3 regions of the Arthrobacter sp. 01N442 genome follow, and region 3 is predicted to be linked to each of the others. Evidence: riboswitches for the same ligand, from Rfam matches in the RefSeq annotation. Region 3 holds a riboswitch; each other region holds the start of a gene.
The links. A riboswitch is a leader RNA that binds a small molecule or an ion and turns the genes downstream of it on or off. The one in region 3 is predicted to bind S-adenosylmethionine.

Region 1 (5,226 bases), on a different contig from region 3:
GACCGCAGTCAGCGAATACCGCGGCGAGGCGGCCGAAGCCAGCGGCGACGGCGAAGCGGACGAAGTCGTGGTGAAGCTGCTCGCCAGCCGCGGCGTCGAGGGCGCCGCCACGCCGACGTGCTGGGTGCAGGCCTCACCTCCCCCGGAAGCCGGCCGCCGGCAACGCGAGACCGGCATCGACGTCCTCCTGCTGGACCGCGGCTACGACAGCGAGGTGGGCGAGCGCGCCCCGTGGCTGCTGCTGGGCGCCAAGACCCTGTCCTATGCGGTCAACATGGCGGCGCTCCGGTACGCCCACCACCAGGGCGCGGACGACGTCATCTTCACCTCCGCCGACGGCCGGGTCCTGGAGGGCCCGACGTCGACCGTGCTGCTGGCGCACCTGGAGACCAGCGACGACGGCGCGGGCGGAGTCCGCACCGTGCGCCGGCTGATCACCCCGCAGCTGGACAGCGGAATCCTTCCCGGCACCTCCCAGGGCGCCCTGTTCACCGCGGCCAAGGCCGCCGGGTGGGAGCTGGGCTACGGCCCGCTCGTCCCGGACGACCTATACGACGCCGACGCCGTCTGGCTCATCTCGAGCATCCGGCTCCTCGCGCCGGTGAACCACATCGACGGCAAGGAAATCGGCACCCCCGAACGGCGGCGGCAGCTCACGTCCGAGCTCAACGAACTGTTCGCCACGATCGAGTAGAGCGGGGCTTAGCCCCGGGCGCCGCTCAGGCTGACGGCGTCGTTGACCAGCCGGGTCAGCTCGGCCGCGGACGTCTTGGTGACATCCGGTCCGGTGGCGACAGCCGTGGCCGAGAACCCGCCGGTGACTCCCATGACCACCAAGGTGCTGATGGTCTCCTTGTTCGGCAGCGTCTGGACCATCAGGGTCGAATACGTCTTGTCCGCGTTGGTCTTCACGTCCAAGGGCACGGTCTTGTTCGTGACCTTCTGGCCCTGGACCTCGATGGTGAAGTCGGCGCACTCCTTGCTGACCTTGGCGGAACTCTCGAGGTTCTTGGCCAGGACTGCCGGATCCTTGACTGCCACAAGGGTCACTGCCGTGACGGCGCGCATCTTGGCCGACTGCGACCCACCGGCGGCGTAGGTGCTGCCCGCCGGGATCTGGGCGTTGCTGTCCGCCACCGCGGCACAGGCCTTCGGGGTGATTACCACCGAGGACATCATTTCCTTGGACGAGGCGATACCCTTCTCCAGCTCGGCCGCCGGGATTGCGGTCAGCCGCTTGTCCTGGCTGTCCCGAAGGCCGGCGACGATTCCAGCCAGCTCCGTCCTGGTGTACGTCCTTGCCTCGGGAGTCGGGGTCGGGCTCGGCGACTCGGTGGCGGACGCTGCCGCGCTCGGCGTTCCGGCGGGGGACGTCCCGGCCGGGGCGGTCGAACCGCCGCAGCCGGCGAGGGCGACGGCGGCAGACATCAAAAGCGCGATCGGCGCGAGGCGTCGCAGGTACATGTGGATCCCCAATTCATTGTGTGAGAGCGCGGATGGGCGCCGGCAGTTCCCCGGAGGCGCGTCAACGGTGACACTACGACATTGGACCGCTCCGGGAAAGGTGCCATGCCAGCGGGAGCGTGACTTAACATGACGACGCCGCCGTGGCGGCCGGCGTCGTCAGTGCTACGTTTTTGAATGAGTAATGAGACCCGGCGCCAAGCCCTGACTTGCCGGTCGGCAACCCTCCCTTTCGCGGCGGGGTGCCTCAGGTGAATACTCGGCATATCGACCATTCGAGCTGCAAGCGTGAAAGTAAGGAGATCCGTCATGCCCGACGCATCCGCATCCGCCGTGCCCGCCACAGCCCCCGCCCAGTCCCCCGCCGGCGGGGCGCCGGCCGAGGAAAAACTGGCCTACCGCCTGTTCACCGGACCCGACGACCGCAGCTTCTGTGAGCGTGTCTCCGCCGCCCTGGCGGAGGGCTACGTGCTGCACGGGAGCCCCTCCGCGACGTTCAACGGCAGTACCGTGATCGTGGCCCAGGCGCTCGTGCTGCCGGCCGCGATCGCGAGCGCCGACGCCGCGGTCGCCAACGCGGTGGACGAGCTGGACGGGGCGGAGTTCGCTGGCGAGGGCCACGCATGAGCTACGCCGGAGACCTGAGCCCGCAGGAAGCCTGGGCCAAGCTGGAGGCGGGCGCCGTCCTGGTGGACGTCCGCACCGAGGGGGAATGGGCGCAGATCGGTGTCCCGGCCACCGCGGCCGCCACCGAAAAGCGGCAGGATCCGCTGTTCGTCCAGTGGAGCCTGGCCGGCGGAGCCGCCAACCCGCAGTTCCTGGAGCAACTCCAGCGGCAACTGCGCGAACAACTGAAGCAACAGGCGAAGGGCACCGAGCTCGTCTTTCTGTGCCGTTCCGGCGCCCGCTCGGTCGCCGCCGCCAACGCCGCCACGGCGGCCGGCTTCACCGCCTACAACGTCCTGGAGGGCTTCGAGGGTGAACCCGGACCAACGGGCAGCCGGACCGTGAACGGCTGGAAGAACCGCGGCCTGCCCACCAACCAGGAAAGCACTAAGTGAGCTTCAATCCCGACGCCCAGGGCTGGAGCCCGGACACCCAGGCCGTCCGCGGCGGACTCGACCGGACCGGGTTCCAGGAGACCACCGAGCCGATTTTCCTGAACTCGGGCTTCGTCTACGAATCCGCCGCCGCAGCCGAGCGCGCCTTCACCGGCGAGGACGAGCGGTTCGTCTACTCCCGCTACGGCAACCCCTCGGTGGCAACGTTCCAGGAAAGGCTCCGGCTGCTGGAGGGGACCGAGGCGTGCTTTGCGACCGCGTCGGGCATGTCCGCCGTGTTCACCGCACTCGGCGCCTTGCTGGGGGCCGGCGACCGGGTGGTCGCGGCCCGCTCGCTCTTCGGCTCCTGTTTCGTCATCCTCAACGAAATCCTGCCGCGCTGGGGCGTGGAGACAGTCTTCGTGGATGGCCCGGACCTCGAGCAGTGGCGGTCCGCGCTGGCCGTTCCGACGACGGCCGTGTTCTTTGAGTCGCCGTCGAACCCCATGCAGGAAATTGTGGACATCGCCGCGGTGAGCGAACTGGCGCACGCCGCCGGTGCGACCGTGGTGGTGGACAACGTCTTCGCCACTCCCCTGCTGCAGCGCTGCGGGGAGCTCGGCGCGGACGTGATCGTGTACTCCGGCACGAAGCACATCGACGGCCAGGGCCGGGTCCTCGGCGGCGCGATCCTGGGTACCCGCGAATTCATCGAGGGCCCGGTCAAGCAGCTCATGCGCCACACCGGCCCGGCACTGTCCGCCTTCAACGCCTGGGTGCTGAGCAAGGGCCTGGAGACGATGGCCCTGCGGGTGAACCACTCCTCCGCCTCGGCGCTGCGGCTCGCCGAATGGCTGGAGGCCCAGCCCGCGGTCAACTGGGTCAAGTACCCGCTGCTGCCGTCCCACCCGCAATACGAACTGGCCGCCAAGCAGATGAAGGCCGGCGGCACTGTGCTGACGCTGGAGCTCTCGCCTTCGCCCGGCCGCTCGGCCAAGGAGGCTGCCTTCGCGCTGCTGGACGCGCTGCGGATCATCGACATTTCCAACAACCTCGGCGACTCAAAGTCCCTCATCACCCATCCGGCCACCACGACGCACCGCGCCATGGGCCCGGAGGGCCGGGCCGCGATCGGGCTGAGCGACGGGGTGGTGCGGCTGTCGGTGGGCCTGGAAGACGTCGAGGACCTGATCCGAGACCTCGGACAGGCACTCAAGCAGGTCTAGCTCCTGCGCACCGGCGAGAGCAGCGCGGCCTGCTCCGATGCTTCTTCGTCGTCCGCGCCGAGCATCGTGACCCGGACGGCATGGGCGACGACGGCGGCCAGGCCGGCGTCGTCGGTGGGCGTGTCCAGCCCCGGTGCGCAGAGCGCCTGACGCTGCAGCTGCGAGCCCGTGCCGTTGGCCAGCACCCGATCCACGCCCCGCCGCGCCAGCTCAAGCTCCCCCTGCTCCGCCAGGACGGGGGCGACGAAGTCGACAAGGGCATGGACCACCTCGCCGGCCGGAGCGGGCCGGAAGCTGCCGAAGTCGAGGAGTTTCCCGCGCAGCCCGCAGTTGCTGGCCTGCCACGCGGCCATCTTCAACAGCACGGTCGGCACCGGGACGGGATCCACGCCGTCGCGCCACTCCCGGCTGGCGGACTCCACCAGGGCCCGCACCAGGACGGCGATCAGCGCCGCGTCCTCCGCCCGCAGGCAGACATCCGCAACCCGGACCTCCACCGTGGGGTGGTGCCGGGCCAGCCGGGCATCGAAGTAGATCATCCCTTCGTCAAACAGCACGCCGCTCTCCAGCAGCCGCGTAACCACCCGCCGGTACACGGGAAGGCTCCCGAAAATCATGGAGGGCCCAGCGGCCGGCCAACGGTTCCAGGCCTGGGTGCGGTAGCTCTCGAAGCCGGTCTCCGTCCCGTTCCAGAACGGCGAGTTGGCACTGAGCGCGATCAACACCGCCAGTTTGTCCCGGATGCGGTCTAAGACGGCGACGCCCTCTTCCGGGGACTCGATGAAGGTGTGGACGTGGAATCCGCAGGTCAGCTGCTCCTGGACGGTGAGGCCGAACCGCTTCTGCATTGTGGCGTAGCGCGGGTTGGGCGTCGTGTGGGTGGCAGATTCCAGCGGCGAGGTGGCCAGGGCAGCCACCCGGGCCCCGTGCATCCGGGCCACCCGGCCCGCGAAGGCCCGGGACTGCCGGATCTGCTGCAGCAGCGCGCCGTGGTCCAGGCAGGGCACGGTCTGGGTCTCGATCTGCTCCAGCTTGAGTTCAAAGCTGAAGCCGGAATCGTCATGGTCCGGATCGGTAGCAGCGGGGCCGGCGGCGGCGGATGCTGCAGCGGCGGGTTTCAGCCCGCGCAGCAGTGCGTCGGCCAGTGCCAACGGAACCCCGGTCACGGGATCCACGATCAGCAGTTCCTCCTCCACGCCAAAGGTGCGCATGCAACCATTGTGCGTCAGCACCCGCCCCGGCGCGCTACCCCCAAACGGCGGGGTCGCCGGCGGAGTCAGTCCTGGAAGTACTCGATCTTGGCGCCGATGGTGTTGAGCCGCTCGGCCAGGTCCTCGTAGCCGCGTTCGATCACGTAGATGTTGCGCAGCTCGGAGACGCCCCGCGCGGCGAGCATGGCCAGCAGCAGGCAGGCCGCCGGGCGCAGGGCCGGCGGGCAGCCGACTTCCGCCGCACGCCATTTGGTGGGCCCATTGACGTAAATCCGGTGCGGGTCC
Region 2 (5,226 bases), on a different contig from region 3:
CGCGGGTAAGCCGAGCCTGGCCTGGCGCGCGGAGCACCTCGCGGCCGACGCCCGGAAGACCACCGCGCACCTCGCGGCCGACGCCCGGAAGACCACCGGCAAGAAGCTGAAGAAGGCTGACAAGGCGGTACGCAAGGCCGTCGACCACGCTGTCGGAGCCTAAGACGGCAATGACTGGCACCACCCCCACCGCAGCGGCCCCTTCCCTTCCGGCTGGCGGCGGTTCGCACTGGCCTGCGCCGTTCGCGGAACGTCCCGTCGACGCGACCGTGACGGTTCCAGGGTCCAAGTCCCTGACGAACCGGTATCTGGTTCTGGCCGCCCTCGCGGACGGCCCGTCCAGGCTGCGTGCCCCGCTGCACTCGCGGGACTCGGCCTTGATGATCGAGGCCCTGCGGCAGTTGGGGGCCACCATTACCGAAGTGCCCGGCGACGGCGCCTACGGCCCTGACCTGGCCATCACCCCCATCACGCTCGAGGCTGCCGCCGCGGACACCGCGATCGACTGCGGCCTCGCCGGCACGGTCATGCGCTTCGTCCCGCCGGTTGCCGCGCTGCACCGCGGCCGGACGGTGTTCGACGGCGATCCGCACGCCCGCAAACGGCCGATGGGCACCATTATCGAAGCCCTGACCGGCCTCGGCGTGGCAGTCGGCGCGCCGGACGGCGGACCGGCATCGTCGTTGCCGTTCTCCGTCGAGGGCACGGGCGAAGTCCGCGGCGGCCACCTCGTCATTGACGCCAGCGCCTCATCCCAATTTGTCTCCGCCCTGCTGCTGGCCGGCGCCCGCTTCACCGAGGGACTCCACTTGGAGCACCGCAGCAGCGACGGATCAAACAGGCCGGTGCCGAGCCTTGACCACATCACCATGACGGTGGCCGCGCTGCGCGGCGTCGGCGTGGCGGTCGATGACTCGGTGCCAAACCACTGGGTGGTCTCCCCCGGCCCCATCCGCGCCTTCGACCAGCGGATCGAACAGGACCTCTCCAACGCCGGGCCGTTCCTCGCGGCGGCGCTTGCCACCCGTGGCACCGTACGGATCCCCAACTGGCCGGCCGGGACCACGCAGGTGGGGGATCTCTGGCGCGGCATCCTCGCCAGCATGGGCGCCACCGTGACGCTGGAGGGCGGCACGCTGACCGTGACCGGCGGTCCGGAGATCAAGGGCGGCGACTTCGACGACACCAGCGAGCTCGCTCCCACCGTGGCAGCCCTCTGTGCCCTGGCCGACGGCCCCTCCCGGCTCAGCGGAATCGCCCACCTCCGGGGCCATGAAACGGACCGGCTCGCCGCCCTCGTTGCGGAAATCAACCGCCTCGGCGGCGACGCGGAAGAAACCGAGGACGGACTCATCATTCGGCCGGCGACGCTGCACGGCGGCGTCGTGCGCAGCTACGCGGACCACCGGATGGCCACCGCCGGTGCCATCCTGGGACTTGCCGTCCCCGGGGTCCAGGTCGAGGACATCGACACCACGGCCAAAACCATGCCCGGTTTCCCGCAATTGTGGACGGCCATGCTCGGCCGGACAGGCCCCGCAGACAAGGACGCCGCCGGTGGCACGCAGCACTGATTCCTGGGACGAATCCGACGTCAGGATCCGCCCCAACAAGAAGGGCTCCCGCCCCCGCACCAAGGACAGGCCCAGCTACGACGACGCCGTCACCGGCCGGATCGTCACCGTGGACCGCGGCCGTTACACCGCCGTCGTCGGTGAGGGCACAGCCGACGAACGTAAGATCATCGCGGCCCGGGCCCGGGAGCTGCGACGCAATCCCGTGGTTGCCGGGGACTTCGTCTCCCTCGTCGGGGACGTCAGCGGCGAACCCGACACCTTGGCCAGGCTGGTCAAGATCCAGGACCGCCGGACGCTGTTGCGCCGCAGCGCGGACGACACGGACCCGATCGAGCGCGCCGTCGTCGCCAACGCCGACCAGCTCGTCGTCGTCGTAGCCGCGGCAAACCCGGAACCGCGCACCGGTTTCATCGACCGCGCCCTCGTGGCCGCCTACGACGCCGGCATCGAGCCCCTGCTGCTGGTCACCAAGGCCGACGTCAAGGATCCCGCCGAGCTGCTGGCCAACTACCAGCACCTCGACTTCCCGGTCATCATCTCCAAGACGGCGGATTCGGCCGCCTCAGGCATCGACGCCCGCTCCGACGACGGACTGTCCGCCCGGTTGGACAAGGCCGCGGTCTCGCAGCTGCGAGAGCACCTCGACGGGAAAGTTACCGTCATGCTGGGCCACTCCGGCGTCGGCAAATCCACCATGGTGAACGCCCTCACCGGGGCCGAACGGGCCACGGGCGGCGTCAACGCCGTCACCGGCCGGGGCCGCCACACCTCCTCCTCGGCGCTGGCGTTGAAGGTCAGCGATGCCCCGGCCGGCAGCTGGATTATCGACACCCCGGGCATCCGGTCCTTCGGCCTGGCCCATGTGGACCCGGACCGGATCCTGCGCTCCTTCCCGGACCTGGCACCGGGCACCGACGACTGCGAACGGGGCTGCAAGCACGACGCTACCGCCGTGAACTGCGGAGTGGACGCGTGGGTGCAGGGCGGCCACGCGGGCCCGTCGGGACCGGCGCGCCTTGCCTCCCTGCGCCGGTTGCTCGGCACGGATCCGCGGATGGAAGCGCAGGAAACCAAGGAACTCGGCAGCGTCTCCTAGCAGCGCCCACTAGGCAGGCTGCGACGTGGCCTCCCGGTCCTCGGGGCGTTTTGACGGTAGTTTGGAAGCATGAGCCAACCAGCTTCGAGCTACAACGATGACCTGCGCCTTGCCCATGTACTGGCAGATTCCGTAGATTCCCAGACCATGAGCCGCTTCAAGGCGCTCGACCTTCGGATCGAGACGAAGCCGGACCTCACCCCCGTCACCGACGCGGACAAGTCCGCCGAGGAGGCCATCCGCGGCCAGCTTTCCCGCTCCCGCCCGCGCGACGCCGTCCTCGGCGAAGAGTTCGGCAGCTCCGGCCACGGCTCGCGGCGGTGGATCATCGACCCGATCGACGGCACCAAGAACTTCGTCCGCGGCGTCCCCGTCTGGGCCACCCTGATCGCCCTCGTGGACGAAGGCGAACCTGTGGTCGGCGTCGTCAGCGCCCCTGCCCTGGGCAAGCGCTGGTGGGCCGCTAAAGGCGCCGGCGCGTACATGGGCCGCTCACTGGCCGCCGCCACCCGGCTGAAGGTCTCCAACGTCTCGCGGCTTGAGGATGCGTCCCTCTCCTATTCCAGCCTCGGCGGCTGGAAGCAGCGCGGAAACCTCGACGAGTTCCTCGGCCTTACCGAGGAGGTCTGGCGCACCCGTGCCTACGGCGACTTCTGGTCCTACTGCCTCGTGGCCGAGGGCGCCGTCGACATCGCCTGCGAGCCGGAGCTCAACCTCTACGACATGGCCGCGCTCGTCCCGATTGTGACGGAGGCCGGGGGCCGTTTCACCTCGCTCGAGGGCGAGGACGGCCCCTTCGGCGGCAACGCCCTGGCCACCAACTCGATCCTGCATTCGGAAGTCCTGAAGCGCCTCAACCCCGGCCTCGACGACCTGCTGTAGCCTGGCGCGCCCACGGCAGTCCGTAACACTGCGCTTCACATTCCGGCCTGCCTTTTCGGCGCGGCCGGCCATGTCCTAGGCTCGAAGCAGGTCACGAGTGCCAGCGCTAAACCCCGGTTTGCTGGCCGGCAACCCTCCATTCGCGGCGGGGTGCCCCGGGTGACGACCTGGCCGGTCCGGAGCGGACCCGGCAAGCGCGGATCCCCTGTGAGCGGGGTCCTTTTCGAGCGAGGTCCCATGACGACTGCCACCATCCCCAGCCACAGCCCCTCCCCCGCCGCCGTTGGCGACGCACGTATCGACGCCGCCCGCCAGCCGCTGTCCGCGGTGTCCGGCGCTGAAATCCAGGCCCCACTGATCCAGGGCGGCCAGGTCCGCTACGCCAACCTGGACTACGGAGCCTCGGCCCCGGCACTGTCCGTGGTGTCCGCCTACCTGAACGAGATCCTGCCGTACTACGCCAGCGTGCACCGCGGCGCCGGGTACGCCTCCCAGCTGAGCACCTCAGTGTACGAAAACGCCCGGAACATCGTCCGCGACTTCGTCGGCGGCCGGCCGGACGACTCCGTGATCTTCACCCGGAACACCACCGACTCGCTGAACCTGCTGGCCGGCTGTTTGCCGGCCGACGGCGGCCGGCACACCGGCGAGGTGCTCTACCTCGACATCGAGCATCACGCCAACCTGTTGCCCTGGCAGAACGTCCCGCACCGCAGCGTCGTGGCGGCCCCCACCCTGCGCGGCACCGTGGAGCGGCTGCGGGCGGAACTCGCCCTTGGCGGCGTCAGCCTGCTCGCCGTGACCGGCGCCTCCAACGTCACCGGCGAAATCCTGCCGATCCGCGAACTGGCCGCCCTGGCACACGAATTCGGTGCCCGGATCGCCGTCGACGCGGCCCAGCTCGCCCCGCACCGCCGGATCGACATCGCCGCGGACGACGTCGACTACCTCGCTTTCTCCGGCCACAAGCTCTACGCCCCGTTCGGCGCCGGCGTGCTGGTGGGACGGCCGGACTGGCTGGACGCCGGCACCCCGCATCTGGCCGGCGGCGGCGCCGTACGGGACGCGCGGCTCGACTCCGTCAGCTGGACCACGGGCCCAGCCCGCCACGAGGGCGGCTCCCCCAATGTCCTGGGTGCGGCCGCGCTGGCCCGCGCCAGCCAGGTCATCGAGGCGCTCGACGAGCAGCAGTGGCACGCCCACGAGGACGCCATCCGCTCCTACCTGGTCGAGGGGCTGCAGCTGATCGACGGCGTGAGCGTCCACCACATCTTCGAGGACACCGCCCTGGCGACCGGCCCCGGGACGATCGGCGTCGTCAATTTCTCGGTTGCCGGTTACGACGCCGGACTGGTCGCGGCCTACCTCTCCGCCGAGCACGGCGTCGGCCTGCGCGACGGGCGGTTTTGCGCGCACCCGCTGCTGAAGCGGCTGGGCCTGCCCGCCGGCTCGCTCCGCGCCAGCTTCGGCCTCGGGTCGCGGCTTGAGGATGCCGAGCGGCTGCTCGCCGGAATACGGGAGCTGCGGCACAACGGCCTCGGCTGGGACTATGTCGTGGACGCCGGACGGTGGGTGCCGGCCAACGACACCCGCAGCTACCCGCACTGGGCGCCCAACACGCCTGGCACTGCCGGTGCCGCCCCCTGCACCGCCGACTAGGGGCTCCGGGGT
Region 3 (5,226 bases):
ACTTGCTGGGGCTGTGCTCGGCAACGAGGAGCACGGCGCCGCCCCATTCGCCGCCGACGGCGAAGCCCTGGGCGAAGCGCAGGAAGACCAGCAGGGCCGGCGCCCAGTAGCCGATCTGCTGGAAGCTCGGGAGGCAGCCCATCAGGAAGGTCGAGACGCCGACCAGGATGATGCTCAGCTGCAGCAGCTGCTTGCGGCCGAATTTGTCACCGAAGTGGCCGAAGACGATGCCACCGATGGGGCGGGCCACGAAGCCCACTGCGTAGGTCAGGAACGCAGCAAGAATGCCGTCCAGCTCCGTGCCCGAGTTGGGGAAGAACATCTTGCCAAAGACCAGGGTGGCGGCGGAGGCGTAGAGGAAGAACTCGTACCACTCCACCACCGTGCCGGCCATGGAGGCCGTTACTACCTTCTTCAGCCCGGACGTCTTGACGTCCGGCTCCTCTGCGCGCCTTACGGCGGCGTTTTCCGTGCTCATGCGAACTCCTTCGGTGTCCCCTTCGACACCCCGTGGATTATTAGGCTGACTGTGCGTGTGTGAGTTGGAACACACGGCGTCATTCTCCACGAGTATGGACGTCGTTCACGGCAGGCTCAACGACTAATAGCGCAGAGGGTGTCTGCAAAAATGCACACCCGGCGGCCGCTGCTAGGCGAAGAAGTCACCCCGGAGCTGATCACTGAGCTGGCCGATTTCGGTCAGGAAGCCGTCGTGGCCGATCGGCGCCTCGATCACGTGCACCGGGACCTCCCCCGGCAGGGCCCGGGCAAGTTCATGGGACTGGGCCGGAAAATACAAACGGTCCGAATCGACGGCCGCCACGAAGAACTCCGCGGTCGCAAGGGAAACGGCTTGCTCCAGGCTCCCCCGGCCGCGGCTGACGTCGTGGCTCATCAGCGCCTCGGTGATGGCGATGTAGCTGTTGGCGTCAAAGCGTCGCACCAGCTTGTTGCCCTGGTGGTCCAGATAGCTCTCGACCTGGTAGCGGCCCCGGCCGGCCAGCGACCCGGCTTCCAGCGGCGCCTCGGCCGCCTGGGCGTTCCGTCCAAAGCGGCCGTCCAGTTCCGCGGCGGAGCGGTAGGTGATGTGGGCGATCCGGCGCGCCAGGGCGAGGCCGGCGTCCGGCTCCGGGCCGCCGTAGTAGTCGCCGCCCTTGAAGTTCGGGTCCTGGCGGATCGCCAGTGTCTGGGCCTGGGCGAACGCGATCTGCTCGGCGGTGCTGCGCGCGCCGACGGAAATCACGGCACAGCGACGGACCCGCTCCGGGTAGCTGACTGCCCACTCCAGCGCTCGGGCTCCCCCGAGCGAGCCGCCCAGCACGGCATACCAGCTGCTGATTCCCAAGGCGTCGGCAAGCCTGGCTTCGGCCGCGGTGCTGTCCCGGAGCGTGACCAGCGGGAAGCGTGAGCCCCAGGGCCGGCCGTCCGGGGCCGGGGTCGAAGGCCCGGTGGACCCGTAGCAGCCGCCGAGGATGTTGATGGACACCACAAAGTACTTCTCGGTGTCCACCGGGGCGCCTGGACCGGCGAGCTGTTCCCACCAGCCCGGCTCCTCGCCGGCACCGCGGGTGACGTGGGTGTCACCGGTCAGGGCGTGCTCGATCAGCACCGCGTTGGAGGCATCGGCGTTGAGGGTCCCCCAGGTCTCGTAGGCGAGGGTGACCTCCGGCAGGACGGCGCCGGACTCAAGGGACAGGGAGCCGACCGGGAGGCACTGCAGCGTCCCGTCGGGAACGGCCGCCGTCGTGCGTTCGGCGCCGGAGGTTTTGTTTTCGGGTACACCCATGCGGGTGACAGCAATCGTCATGTGAGGACCTAACTTCGCGCTTGCCCGCCGTCAGCTGACCGGCAGGCCAGGTCTTCACCCGGGGCACCCCGCCGCAAAAGGAGGGTTGCCGGCCAGCAAGCCGGGGCTGTCACTGGCACTCATGACCTGGCTCGATTCTACGAAACACGGCGGCGCAAGCGCGAAGATTGTGACGGCTGTGTGACCTCAGCCGTTCTTGGCCGCCCGGAAGCCTGCGTCGAGGTCCGCGATGATGTCGTCGATGTGCTCGAGCCCCACCGACAGCCGGACCAGGCCGGGGTGTACGCCGGCTACCGCCTGCTGTTCCGGCGAAAGCTGGCTGTGGGTAGTCGACGCCGGGTGGATCACCAGCGAGCGCACGTCACCGATGTTCGCCACATGGGAGTGCAGCTCAAGGGCGTCAACGAAACGCTTGCCGGCTTCCGCTCCCCCGGCCAGGTTGAAGGAGACGACGGCGCCGGTGCCTTTCGGGCCGTACTTGCGGCCGCGCTCGTACCAGGGGCTGGACGGCAACCCGGCGTAGGCGACGGACTCGACGTCGTCCCTGGCCTCGAGCCATTCGGCCACGCGCTGGGCATTGGCGACATGCCGCTCCACCCGCAGGCTCAGCGTCTCGATGCCCTGGGCGATGAGGAAGGCGTTGAACGGGGAGACGGCCGAGCCGAGGTCGCGCAGCAGCTGGACCCGTGCCTTGAGGATAAAGGACAGGTTCGCGCCCAGCGCCCCGTCCGACCCCAGGTCCCGGGCGTAGACCAGTCCGTTGTAGCTGGGATCCGGGGTATTGAAGCCGGGGAAGCGCTCCGGGTCCTTGCCGAAGTCGAAGTTCCCGGAGTCGACGATCACGCCGGCGATCGCGGCACCGTGGCCGCCGAGGTACTTGGTGGCCGAGTGGACCACGATGTCAGCGCCCCACTCGAGCGGCCGGATCAGGTAGGGGGTGGAGAGGGTATTGTCCACGATCAGCGGCACCCCGGCCCGGTGGGCCACGTCCGCGACGCCTTCGATGTCCAGCACGTCCTGGCGGGGGTTGGATACCACCTCGCCAAAGAACAGCTTGGTGTTCGGCTGAACGGCCTCACGCCACTGTTTCAGGTTGTCCGGGTCTTCCACGAACGTCACGGAGATGCCGAACTTCTTCAAGGTGTGGGCCAGCAGGTTGTAGGTCCCGCCGTAGAGGCTGGGGCTGGCCACGACGTGGTCCCCGGCTTCGGCGATGTTGAGGATCGCGAAGGTTTCCGCGGCCTGGCCGGAACTTAGCAGGAGGGCCCCGAGGCCGCCTTCGAGGCTCGCGATCCGCTGTTCCACCGCATCCTGGGTGGGATTGCCGATCCGCGTGTAGATGGGGGCCAGTTCGGCGAGCGCGAAGCGGTTGGCGGCGCTTTCGGCGCTGGGAAAGACGAACGACGTCGTCTGGTAGATCGGCAGCGACCTCGCGCCGGTGGCGGAGTCCGGCTCCTGGCCGGCGTGGATCTGGCGGGTTTCAAAGGACCAGGCGTTAGACATTTGGTGTGCTCCTAGGACTGGGCACAGGCCGCACCGGGCCCCGTGGGACCGGAACGGCTCAGGCGCCGCGCTTGCCGCCCGGCGGACGCCGGAGGGCCAGGTCTTCACCCGGGGCACCCCACCGCGCAAGGAGGGTTGCCGGCCAGCAAGCCGGGGCTTGGTGCTGGCACTCATGACCTGGCTTCAGTCTAGGAAGCAGCCCCGGCGCCCGGATAGCTTTGTGACAAAAATGAAGGACCGTTGCACCGGCACCCCGGACGCCACCCCTGAAGGAGAGCCCGCCGGAAAGCGCGCCCGCGCGGCCGGCTGATCCGCCCGATCGCCGCGGACAATGACATCCCACCACGGTTAGGGCACCCTAAGCTGAGAGCTCCATCACAAAGTGCCAAGATGATGGCATGCGCATGGATCACGTCTCTTACGCCTGTGAACAGGATGGCTTGGCTGCCACCACCGAACGTATTGCGACCGCCCTCGGAGTCGAAGCCGTCAAGGGCGGAGTACACCCCCGGTTCGGGACCCGCAACATGATTATCCCGCTCGCCGGGCACAAATACCTCGAGGTCGTGGAGGTCCTGGACCACCCCGCCTCGGACAAGGCACCGTTCGGGCAGGCAGTCCGCGCCCGTTCGGCAGCCGGCGGCGGCTGGATGGGCTGGTGCGTCGAGGTTGACGACCTGGCACCCTTCGAGGAGCGGCTGGGCCGCTCGGCCGTGAACGGCAACCGCAAGTTCCCGGACGGCCGCGAACTGGTCTGGAAGCAGATCGGCATCCTGGGCCTGATCGCGGATCCGCAGGTCCCCTACATGCTGAAGTGGGAAGGCGACCCCGAGCTGCACCCGTCCAACGCCTACGCGAGCAGCGTGAAGATGTCTGCCCTCACGATCGCGGGCTCGGCCGAGCGTGTGACCGAGTGGCTGGGCGAACCCGTCGAGAAGCCGCTCGAGGATGTGGACGTGCACTGGCTGGCCCCGCACGGGACGCCGGGAATCATGTCCGTCACCTTCGAAACCGATTCCGGAGCCGTCACCATCTGACGCGTCTTCCCCGAAAAACTTCGGCCGCCAGCAGCGGGTGCCAATGATGCCACCCACCGCTGGCGGCCGAATTCGTTTCTGGGCCGGCCAGGCCGGTCAGTGCTTGAGCAGGTCCGGGTGGTGGACCTCGACGACGTTGGGGTGCGCCCGGAGCCGGTAGCGCAGGGCGTTGTCGCCGTAGGTCTCCAGGATCGGGCTGTTCGTGGGGTCCACCGAAAGGCCGCGGGCCTTGGCCTGGAACTCCGGGCTGACCGCGAGGCGCGGCATGGTGGCATCCAGCGCCGGGTTGTAGAAGAACGGCAGCGAGATCCTGTCGGTGCCGCGGAGGGGCGAGATCACCCGGTGCAGGGTGGCCTTGAGGTATCCGTTGGTCGCCAGTTCGAGCATCTCGCCGATGTTGACGACGAACGTTCCGGGCACCTGGGGCGCGTCGATCCACTGGCCCTGGTACTCGACCTGGAGGCCGCCCTTGCCGGGTTCCACGAGGAGGAGCGTCAGCACCCCGCCGTCGCGGTGGGACCCCACGCCCTGCTTGGGTTCCGGATCGGACTCCCCCGGGTACCGCACGATCTTCAGCAGCGGGAAGGCCCGGGCGGCAAACGCCGCGTCGAAGGTATCTTCAGGGGCACCGAGGGACAGGGCCAACGCCCTTAGGAGCTCCAAGGAGATGGCGCTGAGGCGCTCGGTCCATTCGGTGACGATCTCCCGCATTTCGGGCAGGTCTTCCGGCCACAGGTTGGGACCCTCCAGCCGCCAGTAATCGGCGACGCCGGGGGCTTGATCCACGGTGTTGCGCTCGACGCCGATGTCGATCTGTTCGCGCCAGTCGACGCCGCCGTCCGTTATTTCGCCGCCGACGCGGGTGTAGCCGCGGAACTG

Region 1: it holds a riboswitch for S-adenosylmethionine, as region 3 does, so the genes downstream of both, AC1DNC_RS07675 (DUF1737 domain-containing protein) here and metX (homoserine O-acetyltransferase MetX) in region 3, are expected to answer to the same signal.
Region 2: it holds a riboswitch for S-adenosylmethionine, as region 3 does, so the genes downstream of both, AC1DNC_RS14195 (aminotransferase class V-fold PLP-dependent enzyme) here and metX (homoserine O-acetyltransferase MetX) in region 3, are expected to answer to the same signal.

What each region holds. Positions count from the first base shown of each region.
Region 1 covers NZ_JBFTRD010000004.1:75,123-80,348, reverse strand. Annotated here, with positions in the region: gene AC1DNC_RS07685 (aminodeoxychorismate lyase) at 1-694, shown strand, start outside; gene AC1DNC_RS07680 (hypothetical protein) at 703-1,464, opposite strand; SAM riboswitch class IV at 1,645-1,759, shown strand; gene AC1DNC_RS07675 (DUF1737 domain-containing protein) at 1,774-2,091, shown strand; gene AC1DNC_RS07670 (rhodanese-like domain-containing protein) at 2,088-2,525, shown strand; gene AC1DNC_RS07665 (O-succinylhomoserine sulfhydrylase) at 2,522-3,730, shown strand; gene AC1DNC_RS07660 (glutamate--cysteine ligase 2) at 3,727-4,941, opposite strand; gene AC1DNC_RS07655 (UDP-N-acetylglucosamine 1-carboxyvinyltransferase) at 5,007-5,226, opposite strand, start outside.
Region 2 covers NZ_JBFTRD010000006.1:267,279-272,504, reverse strand. Annotated here, with positions in the region: gene AC1DNC_RS14215 (DoxX family protein) at 1-163, shown strand, start outside; gene aroA (3-phosphoshikimate 1-carboxyvinyltransferase) at 171-1,574, shown strand; gene rsgA (ribosome small subunit-dependent GTPase A) at 1,558-2,673, shown strand; gene hisN (histidinol-phosphatase) at 2,743-3,555, shown strand; SAM riboswitch class IV at 3,645-3,758, shown strand; gene AC1DNC_RS14195 (aminotransferase class V-fold PLP-dependent enzyme) at 3,793-5,214, shown strand.
Region 3 covers NZ_JBFTRD010000003.1:106,535-111,760, forward strand. Annotated here, with positions in the region: gene AC1DNC_RS06240 (MFS transporter) at 1-478, opposite strand, end outside; gene metX (homoserine O-acetyltransferase MetX) at 650-1,807, opposite strand; SAM riboswitch class IV at 1,819-1,934, opposite strand; gene AC1DNC_RS06250 (bifunctional o-acetylhomoserine/o-acetylserine sulfhydrylase) at 1,994-3,310, opposite strand; SAM riboswitch class IV at 3,373-3,488, opposite strand; gene AC1DNC_RS06255 (VOC family protein) at 3,709-4,347, shown strand; gene AC1DNC_RS06260 (isopenicillin N synthase family dioxygenase) at 4,444-5,226, opposite strand, start outside.